One region of the Pseudoalteromonas sp. RWi3 genome, then DNA from elsewhere that is predicted to be linked to it. Evidence: predicted binding sites of a transcription regulator. Region 1 holds the regulator's gene; each other region holds the start of a gene.
The links. Region 1 encodes MetJ, which represses methionine synthesis genes. Its sites were predicted from a motif close to TAGACGTCTAGACGTCTA; they were not measured.
Positions count from the first base shown of each region.

Region 2: a site for MetJ is predicted at 1,480-1,497, ahead of metA (homoserine O-acetyltransferase MetA). Genes of this name have one in related genera too.
Region 3: a site for MetJ is predicted at 2,647-2,664, ahead of metK (methionine adenosyltransferase). Genes of this name have one in related genera too.

Region 1 covers NZ_JBHNYL010000011.1:103,169-108,528, forward strand. Annotated here, with positions in the region: gene metL (bifunctional aspartate kinase/homoserine dehydrogenase II) at 1-1,253, opposite strand, end outside; gene metB (cystathionine gamma-synthase) at 1,259-2,521, opposite strand; gene metJ (met regulon transcriptional regulator MetJ) at 2,759-3,079, shown strand; gene ACFI4Z_RS14265 (malic enzyme-like NAD(P)-binding protein) at 3,166-4,407, opposite strand; gene rpmE (50S ribosomal protein L31) at 5,015-5,227, opposite strand.
Region 2 covers NZ_JBHNYL010000030.1:8,925-14,284, forward strand. Annotated here, with positions in the region: gene ACFI4Z_RS18800 (M24 family metallopeptidase) at 72-1,376, shown strand; gene metA (homoserine O-acetyltransferase MetA) at 1,565-2,512, shown strand; gene ACFI4Z_RS18810 (homocysteine S-methyltransferase family protein) at 2,502-3,569, shown strand; gene metH (methionine synthase) at 3,579-5,360, shown strand, end outside.
Region 3 covers NZ_JBHNYL010000003.1:85,301-90,660, reverse strand. Annotated here, with positions in the region: gene ACFI4Z_RS06205 (hypothetical protein) at 1-192, shown strand, start outside; gene tkt (transketolase) at 496-2,487, opposite strand; gene metK (methionine adenosyltransferase) at 2,766-3,917, shown strand; gene ACFI4Z_RS06190 (diacylglycerol kinase) at 4,193-4,594, opposite strand; gene ACFI4Z_RS06185 (LTA synthase family protein) at 4,648-5,360, opposite strand, start outside.

The sequences.
Region 1 (5,360 bases):
TGTAATAACGTTAATACGTCACTATCAATTGCCTGATCGGTTAATAGCAAAGCATAATCAGTATCTTGGTGACTAAAGCGTGGCGCTAGACTTTGCTCACTAAGCAAGGTGGAAGCCTGTAAAGATAAATGAGCTATATCGTTACTTGGCGCAACAATAGCGCAACCATGTAAGTTTGACTCAATAATATTAGCACGCCCTTGTAATTGGCTTACAACTTGGTGCGTCGCATCACCTGGCACTAATAAATAAGTATCGCCCTGCTTAACAAAGTGATGCAGGCTGTGTTGAATCAACTGACTCAGTTGCCCAACTTCACCGGCATTGAGCTGGTCAACTCGCAGTAAATCAATATTCTCTAGCGTGGTAATAAAGCGCTTAGCTTTACTGTAACCTTCTTTCACTATTTCTGTGGCGCTGGCTTCAGTATCAAAACTACTGCGTACAACCAGCTTTATATCTGTATTTTTTAACGGTGATAATGTTTTGGCATGTAAAACTGGGTTGCCTAGGCGTGCTAATAAATTTGCTTGACCACGACACACTTTTGAATATTTAAGCGCTTTATTTACCTTACGGGGGTCTGTGCTAAATACGCCTTGGGTATCGGTCCAAATAGACACTTGCTGCGCATGGCAATAACTGCCTAATAGTGTAGCACTGTAATCACTGCCATTACGCCCTAGAGTAATGGTTTCACCTTGGCAGTCACTGGCAATAAAACCTGTAACCACATTAATATGCTGCTTGGTTATTAAATCGATACAGGCTTGTTGATTCTTTTGATGCAGTAACTGCCCATCGTTTAAGGTAAAGAGTTGACGCGCATCAATATCTTTTGCAGCTAAGCCTAATTGCTGTAAGTAACTTGCAAGTAATCTCGCAGACCATACTTCACCATGAGCAAGCAATGCTGATTCAGCCAAGGACTGCTGCTTTGCTTGTTCAGCCAATATTGCCAACTCTTGCTGTAATAAGCTAAGAGCCTGCTGTTTTACTTGCGCAGTTAGTAGCTGCTCAATCAAGGTTCGCTGGTGATTATCTAACAATAATAAAATATCGCTAACAGCTTGTAGATCGCCCTGCTGGTAACTTTGCCACAACTTAACCAAAGTATTCGTTGTTTTGCCTGCAGCAGAAACAACAACGCAATCACCCACTTCGCTATTAGCTAAAATTATATTTGCGACTGCTTGATAACGCTCTGGCGAACTTAAGCTCGAACCACCAAATTTATGTACTATATTAACCATTATTCTTACCACAATGCCGTATGTGCAGGCGTTAGTTTAAATGAGCTTGATTGTTCATCTTGCTGAACTGATTGTCCTACTTTTTGAGTCGCTGTGTTCACATTGCCCTGACCCGGCTTTACTTTATTAAATACGCGCTCTAGATCAGCAACTAAATCTTTAACATCTTCAATACCGACTGAAATACGAATTAGTGTATCGCCGACACCCGCCTCTAAACGTGCTGTAGCATCCATACCTGCATGAGTCATGGTAGCAGGGTGGCAAATTAAACTTTCAACGCCACCTAACGACTCCGCTAAGCTAAATTCTTCTAGGCTTGTTAAAAAGGCTGCGGCGTCATTTAAATCGCCTTTAATATCAAAACTTACCATGCCACCAAAACCGCGTTGTTGCTGTTTTGCTAATTCGTGTTGCGGGTGCGATTCAAGGCCAGGATAATAAACTTGGCTTACATAAGGTGAATCTTCTAAATACTGCGCTATAACAAATGCATTTTCTTGATGCTGACGCAAACGTACATTTAACGTACGCAAGCCTCGCAACGTTAAGTAACTATCAAACGGCGCGCCGGTAATACCAATATTATTAGCCCACCATGCCAGTTCATCGCCTAGCTCTTGATTAGCTGCAATTACAGCACCGCCCACAACATCTGAGTGACCATTGATATATTTAGTGGTCGAATGCACAACAATATCTACACCAAATTCAATCGGATTTTGTAAAGCCGGCGATAAAAAGGTGTTATCAGCGCCAACAAGCGCACCGCACTGTTTAGCAATCGCAGTAATCGCTTTAATATCCGTTAGCCGTAAAATTGGATTACTCGGTGTTTCAATCCAAATTAATTTAGGTTTAATTTCAAGGATCTTCTGGTGGTTCTCAGCTTTGGTTAAATCTAACACCACCAATTTTAATAAACCACGCTTCTCAAGCGAAGTAAATAAACGGTAGCTGCCGCCATAACAGTCATGAGGAATGACTAAAGTATCATCACTATTAAGTAACTGAGTCGCTAAATGCACTGCCGACATACCTGTGGCTGTAATAATCCCCTTAGCGCCACCTTCAAGCTCAGCCAGAGTTTCCGCTAAAATATCACGGTTTGGGTTGCCGCTGCGGCCATAATCGTATTGACGTTTTGTATCAAAATCAGCAAATGAATAGGTCGTTGATAGATGTAGAGGAGGCACAACTGCACCATGATGTTTATCAGCGTCGATGCCTTTTCGTACCGCGATAGTTGCTTTGTTTTTTTGACTCATAACGTCACCTACAATTAAATGGATGTTTAGACGTCTAAAAGGTTAGATGATCAACTCACATAAGTCAAAGAATTTATGGTACAGACCTTACATTTATAGAAGTAAAGAAACTTAGCGAGCTAGATGGCTAAATAACAAGTGTTTGACTATCTTTTTTAAAACGATAGAATTTCCCGCATCTTTGCAAAGCAACTCGGCGATGCAAACAATTAATAACCTGAGGCAACGATACTTCTTATGGCTAAATGGAATGGTGAATATATTCACCCATATGCAGAACACGGTAAAAAATCAGAACAAGTGAAAAAGATCACCGTATCTATTCCACTCAACGTGCTTAAAGTTTTAACGGATGAGCGCACGCGTCGTCAAATTAATAATTTAAGACACGCAACCAACAGTGAATTGCTTTGTGAAGCATTTTTACATGCGTTTACTGGCCAGCCGTTACCTAATGACGACGACTTACGTAAAGACAATCCAGAGAAAGTACCTGAAGAAGTGAAGAAAATCATGCTTGAGATGGGGCTTGAAGTACCTATTCTTAACGAAGATTAAGCTACATTCCTGCCTTCAGGAATTGGATACAAAAAAACCTCAGTAGCGTAAGTTACTGAGGTTTTTTATTGTCAGATCGTTTCAACCTAAGCCATATAGTTTTCAGGCATATCGATTTGCGCAACACCTGAATCAATCGCCGCTTGCGCTACTGCTTTAGCAATACGCGGTAATAAACGCGGATCCATTGGTTTTGGAATAATATACTCAGGGCCAAATTCTAATTTATCAACACCTGCAGCAGTTAGTACTTCAGCAGGAACAGGCTCTTTTGCAATACTGCGAATAGCATCTACCGCTGCAATTTTCATTTCATCATTGATTTGGCTTGCACGAACATCAAGCGCACCGCGGAAAATAAATGGGAAACATAAAACATTATTAACTTGGTTCGGGTAATCAGAACGACCTGTCGCCATAATAAGATCGCTACGAGCACCGTGAGCTAGTGCCGGATTAATTTCAGGATCTGGGTTAGAGCAAGCAAAAATCACTGGCTTATCAGCCATTAGCTTTAAATCTTCAGGCGCTAATAAGTTTGGCCCTGACACACCTACAAATACATCAGCATCAGCAATAACGTCTTGTAAAGTACGCTTATCAGTGTTGTTCGCGAACAATTGTTTATATTCATTAAGATCATCACGACGCGTGTGAATTACGCCTTTACGGTCAAGCATATAAATGTGCTCACGAAGCGCGCCACATTTAATTAATAGCTCCATACATGCTACTGCAGCTGCGCCTGCGCCTAAACAAACAATGATCGCATCTTCAATGTTTTTTCCTTGAACTTCTAAAGCATTGATCATACCTGCGGCCGTAACAATCGCAGTACCGTGCTGGTCGTCATGAAATACTGGGATGCTACAGCGCTCAATCAGTGCTTTTTCAATCTCAAAACACTCAGGTGCTTTAATATCTTCAAGATTAATGCCACCAAACGTATCAGCAATATTAGCCACGGTATTAATAAAATCTTCAGTCGTGCGATGCTTTACTTCAATATCAATTGAATCCAAGCCAGCAAAGCGTTTAAATAACAACGCTTTTCCTTCCATAACCGGTTTTGAAGCCAAAGGGCCTAAATTGCCTAGGCCTAATATTGCTGTGCCATTTGTGATAACAGCAACCATGTTGCCTTTACCTGTATACTTATAAGCATTAGCGGGATCCGCTGCAATTTCACGAACAGGTTCAGCAACACCAGGGCTGTATGCTAAAGCGAGATCTTTAGCGGTTTCAGCTGGCTTAGTAAGTTCAATGCTGATTTTTCCTGGAACGGGGTGGGCATGGTAATGTAGTGCTTGTTCACGAAAGTCTGACATAACGCGATTTTATCCTGCAAGTAAGTTAAATTAAGTGTGAGAGAGCAGTTCTATATCTTTAATTGAGAACAATACCGATATTATAATTAAATTCAAGCAATATCAGGTCTATCCTGTTATATGCTATATCAGTTAATTTTATGCGTTTTGTCAGCATTTTTAGCAAATAATTCTAAAAACCCATCTTTAAAACATCAGTAAAGCATCAAAAAACCCAGCTTAAATTGAATAAATATCCAATATTCGTCAACTAGGTTGTAATAATGCGCTTATTACGAACATTTCCCGACGATAACAACAAATCACCATGATTTAGCTTCTTTTAGTTACAAAAGGTATTATTAAACGTTGTATTATTTAATCAATATAGTGAATAAAAAACAGTTTGTCTGTTGGTCTAAAACTATATTCATTATAAAAACTAGAAATACTTAAAGAACTAAAATAAATACGAAGTGCAGCTGAGGGTGGCAACAAAGCCGTACAGAATGGAATATTTGCTGAATTTAAGCTGCGGTTTTAAATAAAGGCAACCGAAAGCAGCGCTCCTTTATTACAGGCACAAAAAAAGCACCCTAAGGTGCTTTTCTCGACACAAAAGCAGAAATTACTTGCTGCTAAGTGAACCGAAACGCTTGTTAAAGCGATCAACACGGCCACCTGTGTCTAGAATCTTTTGCTTACCAGTGTAAAACGGGTGACACGCAGAACATACGTCTAAGTGGATGTCTTTACACAAAGTAGAACTTGTTTCGAATTTATTTCCGCATGAACACGTTGCTGAAATTACTTCGTACTTAGGGTGAATACCTTCTTTCATAGAAACCTCTAGTTAAGGCCGCATCGCTCTCCAAACCCGAAGTCTGGCACCATACGTCGTTTAAATCAAAATAATTGGACGCGTATTTTAAGCAACAACCCCGCCCGCTACAAGCTTTAAATGCATTTTTTGC
Region 2 (5,360 bases), on a different contig from region 1:
TTATCTTGTTAAATGTATAGTTTTATCTGCGTGTGCTAACGTATTTAAACCACAACAAAATAAGAAAAAATATGACAATACACACACTAATCGTAACGGTCGCTTTATTTATATTGAGCGTAATAACCCCTAATGCGCAGGCAGTTGATTCACCTTGGCCTGAAATAAGAAAACAACGTATAAATCAACTGCTTCCAAATGCCTTAAAAGCAGCTGATGTAGATGCTTGGCTCGTCGTATGTCGAGAAAACAACAATGATCCACTGGCGGATCATATAGGTTGTGAAAACGCAGGTTCACCAGCGGCTTATTTATTCTATGTTGAAAAAGGAAAGTTTCATTCCGTTGCTTACTCTCCTTCAAGCGAAGCAAAGGCACTTGATGAGCTTGATATACACGAAAAGGTTATATCGGTACCTCGCAGTGTGTCCGCATTAAAATACGCCGCTGAGTTTATAAACACGCAATCGTTTCGTCGAATTGCAATAAATGTATCCGATCTTAATGCACAGGCCGATGGGCTATCGCACTCGCAATATAAGCAACTGACTAGTTTATTAAGTGCTGAGCAGGCTGAGAAGTTAATATCATCTGAAGAGGTGGTTTATCAATGGCTATCAATCAAGTTACCGGCTGAAGTTGAAATAATGAAAGAAGCTGCGATGCTTTCAGCAAAGTGGCAACTAGAAGCATATAGCATTATTGTTCCTGGTAAAACGACCGATGCAGAAGTGGCTAAATTTTTAAAAATGAAAATGAAAGCTCATGGGGTCACGGATGCTTGGGCTGCAGACCAAAACCCGAATGTAAATTCAGGCCCTGACCGAGGCCACTCTCATTCTACCGATAAAGTGATTATGCCTGGTGATGTCATACAAATTGACTTTGGTGTAAAGCTTCATAATAAATGGGTAAGCGATATCCAACGCTTTGCATACGTACTTAGGGAAGGCGAAACGGCTGCGCCCGCCAATATTCAACAATACTGGGTGAACGCACGAGACAGTGGTTTTGCTGCTTTTAACGCAATGAAACCAGGTGTAAAGGGAATTGAGGTCGATGATGCGCAAACCGTATTAATGAATAAATACAATTCAGAACCAGTGCCTTGGAGTACAGGTCATCCTGTAGGATATGTTGCACATGACACGGGCCCTAACTTGGGGGGATCTCGAAGTGCACAAGTAAGGCCCGCATCTCAGCGTAAGCTTAAAGAGGGAATGGTGTTTGCTTTTGATGGTTTTTTCAGCTGGCGTTTAAGTAGCGATACTTTTAAAACCATCTCCGTTGAGGAAATGGCAGTCATCACTGCAAACGGTGCTGACTACTTAATACCGCCCCAGCAAAACTTAATTTTAGTGGGTAAAAGCCAATAAGCAGCTAGAAGTGTAGCTTAGTTCATGGAGGTCACGGTATACCTTAATAGTGGTTTAACGTGACCTATGACTTAGGGTAAAACCGACTTAAATAAAATTCATTTAGACATCTATACATCTAGAGGTTGAAATTTATCGCTAACCGTTCATAATTAACCATTGGTTAAAATGATGCGTGGAGTGAATGAATGCCTATTACAGTAAAGGATGAATTGCCTGCCATTGCAAAGCTACGTCAAGAAAACGTCTTTGTAATGCCAAAAACCCGTGCGAAAACGCAAGAAATTCGCCCGATGCGACTGGCTATCTTAAACTTAATGCCGAATAAAGTAGAAACTGAAGTTCAGTTTATTCGCTTACTGGCAAATTCCCCTTTGCAAGTGAATGTTGAGCTTTTACGCTTAGACACTCACCGTAGTAGCAGTAACTCTGAGCAACATTTAGACACCTTTTACCGTTATTTTTCAGAAGTAAAAGACAACAACTACGATGCCATGCTAGTAACTGGCGCACCGCTGGCGCATTTAGAATACGACGACGTTGCCTATTGGGATGAACTTAAAGTGATTCTCGATTGGGCTGAGCAACATGTTACATCGACTTTGTTTTCGTGTTGGGCGGCGCATGCAGGTTTATTTCATCACTACGGGTTAAAACGCGAATTAAAGCCTAATAAACTCAGTGGTGTATTTACTCATCATTGTTACTTTGAACACGCCGCGCTTACCCGTGGTTTTGATGATACCTTTGTAGTGCCACATTCTCGTTTTGGCCATATAGATATTGAAAAGATAAATGCCTGCGAAGATTTAGTTGTGCTCGCAGGTTCGGAGCAAGTGGGTGCATACTTACTTAAAAATAAATCGGGCAGTCAGGTCTATATTACCGGCCACCCAGAATACGATGCCGACACCTTAAAGGGCGAATACCAACGCGACCTAGCAAAAGGGCCTGACGCCGCAATCCCTGAAAATTATTTTCCTGATAACAACCCAGATAACGAGCCGTCGAAAACATGGCAAAGCCATGCCTTTTTGTTATTTTCGAATTGGTTAAATTACTATGTGTATCAAACCACACCTTATGATATTAATCTCGTTAGCCAAGCAGTAAGGACTAACAACTATGCCGAGTAATACAGTGAATAAACATGCAGAACTAACCGAGGCGCTAAAACAGCGAATTTTAATCCTCGACGGCGCTATGGGCACCATGATCCAAGAGCACAAATTAGAAGAACAAGACTACCGTGGTGAGCGCTTTAAAGACTGGCATGTATTAATTAAAGGCAATAACGACTTGTTAAGCCTGACTCAGCCTAAAATTATTGCTGATATTCATCGTGGCTTTTTAAATGCCGGTGCTGATATTATCGAAACTAACACCTTTAACTCGACCACCATTTCTATGGAAGATTACGACATGGCAAGCATCAGCCGTGAAGTAAACCTGGAGTCAGCCAAGTTAGCGCGCAGTATTTGTGACGAGTTCACCACAAAAAATCCTGAAAAACCACGTTATGTGGCAGGGGTGCTGGGGCCAACGTCAAAAACGTGCTCAATTTCGCCTGATGTAAATGACCCAGGTTATCGTAACGTGACATTTGATAAATTAGTCACGGCGTATGTTGAATCTACCCTTGCGTTAATGGAAGGCGGCGCTGATTTAATTTTGATTGAAACTATTTTTGATACTCTAAACGCCAAAGCAGCCTCATTCGCTGTTGAAGAAGCATTTGAACAAGCAGGACGTACATTACCAGTGATGATCTCAGGCACTATTACTGATGCATCGGGCCGTACACTGTCAGGGCAAACCACTGAAGCATTTTATAACTCCATTCGTCATATCAAGCCTATTTCTATCGGCCTTAACTGTGCCCTTGGCCCTGATTTATTACGCCAATATGTAGAAGAGTTGTCACGGGTATGCGAAACCTTTGTCTCTGTTCACCCTAACGCGGGTTTACCGAATGAGTTTGGTGAATACGATTTAGAAGCGCCAGAAATGGCAAAAGAGATCATTGACTGGGGTAAATCGGGTTTTATTAATATTGTTGGCGGTTGCTGTGGTACAACGCCTGCTCATATTAAAGCGTTTGCCAAAGGCCTTGAAGAGGTTAAGCCTCGCCAGTTACCTGAGCTTGAAGTGCGTATGCGCTTATCTGGCCTTGAAGCGTGTAACTTAAATTAGGAAACCGACATGACACAACAAATAGCAGTATTTACTAACGTCGGTGAGCGTACCAATGTAACCGGCTCAGCCATGTTCAAGCGATTGATCATGGAAGAAGATTATGAAACCGCCCTTAATGTTGCCCGTGAACAAGTTGAAAATGGCGCGCAAGTAATTGATATCAATATGGACGAAGCCATGTTGGACTCAAAAGCCGCAATGGTGAAGTTTTTAAACTTAATTGCCTCAGAGCCTGATATTTCTAAAGTACCTATCATGGTCGATTCCTCCAAGTGGGAAGTGATTGAAGCGGGCTTAAAGTGCATTCAAGGCAAGGCGATTGTTAACTCAATCTCACTAAAAGAGGGCGAAGAGCCGTTTATTCGCCAAGCTAAAATTATTAAGCGCTTTGGTGCCGCTGCTGTTGTTATGGCGTTTGATACTGATGGCCAAGCCGATACCGCCGATCGCAAGTATGAAATATGTGAGCGCAGTTACCGTATTTTGGTTGATGAAATAGGCTTCCCACCGGAAGACATCATTTTTGACCCAAACATATTTGCCGTTGCAACGGGTATTGAAGAGCACGATAACTACGCCGTTGAATTTATTGAAGGCACGCGCCGTATCAAACAAAACTTGCCCCATTGTAAAGTGTCGGGAGGGGTGTCGAATGTGTCGTTCTCGTTCCGTGGTAATAACCCTGTACGTGAAGCGATTCACTCGGTGTTTTTATACCATGCCATAAAAGCAGGCATGGACATGGGTATTGTAAATGCAGGGCAACTCGCTGTTTATGATGATATCCCCGATGAGCTACGTAAAGCCGTTGAAGATGTAATTTTAAATACCGACTCCGGTGCGGGCGAGCGCTTAGTAGAGCTTGCACCTAAGTTTTCAGGTATGGCGCAAGCTGAGCGTGTTGAGGATTTAGAATGGCGTACGTGGCCTGTTGAAAAGCGCCTTGAACATGCGCTTGTAAAGGGTATTACAGAATACATCGACGAAGACACCGAAGAGTGCCGCGCGGGTGCCGATAAACCTATTCACGTCATCGAAGGGCCGTTAATGGATGGCATGAACGTGGTTGGTGATTTATTTGGCGCAGGTAAAATGTTTTTACCTCAAGTGGTTAAATCAGCGCGAGTAATGAAGCGTGCCGTAGCCTACCTAGACCCATTCATTGAAGCCGAAAAAGAAGAAGGCGCCACTAACGGTAAAGTTATTATGGCGACCGTTAAAGGTGACGTGCACGACATTGGCAAAAACATTGTCGGCGTTGTGCTGCAATGTAATAACTACGAAGTGATTGATTTAGGTGTAATGGTACCGGCAGAAAAAATACTGCAAACCGCCATTGATGAAAAAGCCGATATTATTGGTTTGTCAGGCCTAATTACGCCATCGCTTGATGAAATGGTGCATGTTGCTAAAGAAATGACACGTCGTGGTTTTGAACTGCCGTTATTGATTGGCGGTGCGACTACATCTAAAGCACACACTGCGGTTAAAATTGAGCCGCAATACGACAAAGGCGTGGTGTATGTAAATAACGCCAGCCGCGCTGTGGGCGTGGTTTCAAACCTGTTATCAAAAGAGTTAAAGCCTGCCTTTTTAGAAAAAACCAAAGCTGAGTATGTAAAAGTACGAGAGCAACAAGCGCGTAAAAAGCCGCGCTCAAAACCGGTGACTATTCAACGCGCTCGTGATAACGCCGCCCAGCTTGATTGGGATAACTACACACCGCCGGTGCCAAAAAAGCTCGGTGTCACTGAGTTTAAAGATGTATCAATCGCGACATTACGCAAA
Region 3 (5,360 bases), on a different contig from region 1:
GGCAACATAAGATATATTGAAACAGAAACTCGTTTCGAGAATTATGCAGAAAAATGCATGCAAATTGAATGCTTAAAAGTAATGTCAAAGTTGGGACTACAACTCTGTAAAGATTTAGACTTATTATTAATCGCTACCGATCACTCTTTGTCAAATTGTCCTCCACTGTTTCTTGATTATGACAAACCATAATTTAACATATACCTTAAAATAACTTTACGCTTGCAACTCACCGCTACCTAACATGCACCTTTAAGCCTTATATCTAACGGCTTAAAACTCAAATTCACTTTTCTCGAGAAACAAGTTTCACGCCAACAAGGTATTACAGAGAATCTAGAACACAACATCAAAAAAATCGGGGCTAAAGCACCCTCCTACGATTTTTCCTTGGCACTGTCCTCAAATTAAAAACTGACGGCTTACAGCTCTGTATAAAAAAAGCCCGCGCTGCGTTTAGCACAGTGCGGGCTTTTAAATTTTAATCGTTAAATATTAAAACAATGCGTTAGCTTTGTTTACGATGTTTTCTACCGTGAAACCAAAGTGTTCAAACAGCTCGTTAGCTGGCGCTGACTCACCAAAGGTCGTCATACCTACGACTGCGCCATTTAGGCCTACATATTTGTACCAGTAGTCTGCGATACCAGCTTCTACTGCTACGCGGCGTGAAACCGCAGCGGGTAATACACTTTCTTTGTAGGCTGCGTCTTGTGCATCAAAAACATCTGTTGAAGGCATTGATACAACGCGTACCTTTTTGCCTTGCTTACGTAATTCAGCCGCTGAGTCTTGTGCTAATTGCACCTCAGAGCCGGTTGCGATTAAGATAAGCTCAGGCTCACCATCACAGCTAAGTACGTAACCGCCTTTTTTCACATCGCTTAATTGCTGTGCTGAACGAGTTTGTTGAGCAAGCCCTTGGCGAGTAAAGATCAATGACGTTGGACCGTCTTTACGCTCAATGGCTTGTTGCCATGCAATTGCAGACTCAACTTGGTCACACGGACGCCAGTTAACTAGGTTAGGCGTTAAACGCATGCTCGCAATTTGCTCTACTGGTTGGTGAGTTGGGCCATCTTCACCTAATCCAATTGAATCATGGGTATAAACAAAAATGCTTGGCACTTTCATTAATGCAGCCATACGAACAGCGTTACGTGCGTATTCCATAAACATTAAGAAAGTCGCACCGTAAGGGATAAAACCTTTATGCAGCGCAATACCATTCATAATTGCTGACATACCAAACTCACGCACACCGTAGTAGATGTAGTTACCGCTTGCGTCATTGGCTTCAAGGCCTTTAGAACCTTTCCAAATTGTTAGGTTTGAACCTGCTAAATCAGCAGAGCCGCCCATAAATTCTGGCAATAAAGGACCAAATGCATTCAGTGCATCTTGTGATGCTTTACGTGATGCAGGATTTGCTGGATTTGCATCAAGTTGCTCAATGTACGCTTGTGATTTCTCGCTCCAATCAGCTGGCAACTCGCCGCTTGTACGACGTTTAAACTCTGCTGCTAGCTCAGGATGTGCCGCTGCATAGGCTGCAAACTTTTCATCCCAGCTTGCTTCAAGTTGCTTACCTTTTTCTTTGCCATCCCACTGAGCGTAAATGTCAGCTGGAATGTCAAATGCGTCGCCAGTCCAACCAAGGAACTCGCGTGCTGCTTTAATTTCGTCCTCACCTAATGGTGCACCGTGACAATCGTGGCTACCTGATTTATTGGGTGAACCGTAACCAATCACCGTTTTACAACAAATTAGTGTTGGCTTGTCTGTGATGCTGCGTGCTTCTTCGATTGCTGTGCGAATAGCGTCTGAATCATGGCCATCAACACCGCTGATTACATGCCAGCCGTACGCTTTAAAGCGCGCTGGGGTATCATCGCTGAACCAGCCTTCGACTTCACCATCGATTGAAATACCGTTGTCATCCCAAAATGCCACTAACTTGCCAAGGCCTAAAGTACCAGCAAGCGAACATGCTTCGTGAGAAATACCTTCCATAAGGCAGCCATCGCCCAAGAACGTATACGTGAAGTGATCAACAATGTCGTGGCCTTCACGGTTAAACTGAGCCGCTAATGCTTTTTCAGCAATCGCCATACCGACTGCATTTGTGATCCCTTGACCAAGTGGGCCCGTAGTGGTTTCGATACCTGGTGCATAACCATATTCTGGATGACCCGGTGTTTTTGAATGCATTTGACGGAAGTTTTTAATTTCCTCAATTGGTAAGTCATAACCACTTAAATGCAGTAGAGAATAAATAAGCATTGAACCGTGGCCGTTTGAGAGTATAAATCGATCTCTGTCTACCCACTCTGGATTAGTTGGATTATGATTTAGATAATCGCGCCATAGTACTTCTGCGATATCTGCCATGCCCATAGGGGCTCCAGGGTGGCCTGATTTGGCCTGTTGTACTGCGTCCATTGATAAGACGCGAATAGCATTTGCAAGTTCTTTGCGAGACGGCATGAATTCTCCTACCTTTACTGTATTTGCGCTGGTTGATTGTGTGTTTTACTAGAAACACCCATTCTTACTTATTCTAGGGGCAGTGTGCAATTAAAACCCCTAATAAATTAGACTAAAATGGAGGTTTATTAAGAACTAAAAGTTATTAGTAATTTTATTTAGACGTCTAGGCGTAAAATTACTATGAAAATATATTTGTTTTAGATAAAATACGTCCCTTAATTTTTTAGCGCTCTTACCGACGTTTGTGAAGCGCAATATTTGTGAGCAGAAATACAATGGCAAAACATTTATTTACTTCTGAATCAGTTTCTGAAGGTCATCCGGATAAAATCGCGGATCAAATCTCTGACGCGGTACTAGATGCCATCTTAGAGCAAGATTCTCATGCCCGTGTTGCGTGTGAAACTTATGTAAAAACAGGTATGGTCATGGTCGGTGGTGAAATCACCACTAGCGCATGGGTTGATATCGAAGAAATCACACGTAAAACAGTGCGTGAAATTGGCTATACTCATTCAGATATGGGTTTTGATGCCGATTCGTGTGCTATTTTAAATACAATCGGTAAGCAGTCACCTGATATCAACCAAGGTGTTGACCGTACAAGCCCTGAAGAACAAGGCGCTGGCGACCAAGGTTTAATGTTTGGTTACGCATGTAACGAAACTGAAGTGCTAATGCCTGCACCAATCACGTATTCTCACCGTTTAGTTCAACGCCAAGCGCAAGTACGTAAAAGTGGCGAGCTTAACTGGTTACGTCCTGATGCAAAATCACAAGTAACGTTTGCATACGAAAATGGTAAGCCTGTTGGCATCGATGCGGTTGTTCTTTCTACTCAGCACAGTGAAGAAATTTCACAAAATGACTTAGTAGAAGCGGTGATGGAAACTATTATCAAGCCAGTACTTCCTGCTGAGCTAATTACTAGCGCAACGAAGTTCTTTATCAACCCAACTGGCCGTTTTGTTATCGGTGGCCCAATGGGTGACTGTGGTTTAACAGGTCGTAAAATTATTGTTGATACCTACGGTGGTATGGCACGTCACGGTGGTGGTGCTTTCTCTGGTAAAGATCCATCAAAAGTTGACCGTTCAGCTGCGTACGCTGCACGTTATGTTGCTAAAAACGTGGTTGCCGCTGGTCTTGCTGACAAGTGTGAGCTACAGGTTTCTTACGCTATCGGTGTTGCAGAGCCTACGTCAATCAGTGTTGAAACGTTTGGCACTAGCAAATTAGAAGAAAGTCGTTTAATCGAACTTATTCGTGAACACTTTGACTTACGCCCTTACGGCTTAATTCAAATGCTAGATCTTGAGCGCCCAATTTATCTACCAACAGCGGCTTACGGCCACTTTGGTCGTGATGAATTCCCATGGGAACGCACAGATAAAGCAGACGCACTTCGCGCAGCAGCTGGTCTTTAATTCCAGCCTTTGTGTGAATGTAGAAAAAGCGCCAATTGGCGCTTTTTTTATGCCTAGAAATTATGTTCTACGTTTTTGTCGCGAGGTAAACTCGCTGCTATCAGGCATGCGCTACTCCACGCAATTAAATTTAAAAGTAATTTATTCACAAAGAGATTAAGAGACGCTGCGCTGAAGAGAAGTAATTATAAAATAATAGCTAAAAGTGACTAGGTACTAAGATCTATTCGAAGCCCGCCTTACGAAGCCCGTGACGTTTGACCTAACTTTCTAACCTATAATGTAAGTATTTTTTCATATCCAGCAACACCCCACACTATAAACAAGACTATTAAAGCTAAGGTTACTGCTGCTGATGCTATGTCCTTAGCGCGCCCTGATAGCACATGATATTCAACCCCCACTCTGTCCGTTAATGCTTCAATAGCCGAGTTAAGCAATTCAACAATCAATAAAAATAAAAAGCTAACAATGAGTATCACCCAATGTTGTAAAGACTGCGCTAACCAGAACGATAAAGGCAACAAAATTACACCTAATGCCAACTCTGCTCTGAAGGCCGACTCTTCTTTAAAAGCCGCTTTAAACCCTTTTATAGAGCACTGAGTGGCTTTTATAATACGGCCTATACCAATGCCGTTAGGTTTATTAACTAAATTTATTTCAGGTTTATTCATTTTATTATCTTTTAAAAGCGGCTTTAACTTTGTGGTGTATTACTAGCAAGGTTTCAATCCATACCACGAATAAGCAAGTGCCATGCAGTGGCCATATAACGATTATAAGCTTGTTCTGTATCAGCATCAATATATTCAAACCCTGATGGACTGAATGACATTAACTGAGTTTTATCGTGTTCATTAACCTTATAATACTCGTAAATCGCCTTTAAATCTCCCTTCCAGAGTTTTTCATTGCGACGAATAGTTTGAAAACCAAAAACGGTGCGCTGTTCCTGAGCACTTAACAATGATTGGCCCATACTATAAAACGCTGTATTTTTTGGCGCGATTAAATTAAGTAAGGTCGGCGCAATATCCATATGACTTGCAACGTGTTGCGATGACAATAAATCAGGTGTAATTCCTTGCCCATAAATCACCATTGGCACGTGTGTTAGTTCAAACAAATTAGGCCGGCTATGTAGGTAACGACGACTAAAATGATCCCCCGTGATCACAAAAAGTGCATCAGGGTAACGCTGTTCCATTTTACGCACAAACTCGCCCAGCATTTTATCTGCATACCATAAATGCCCTAACACATAAGGGTCTAATAATTCCCCTTCTAACGATTGTATTGTTGCGGGGTAATCATCATAAGATGCGTATGGGTAGTCAAGTTGCGCTAAATCTAAGTTGAACGGGCCATGATAACTGCCGCTTAAAATTACATTAAAACTTTTCTGCTCGGTTTTAGCCGCGGCTAGTTCGAATAGTTGAC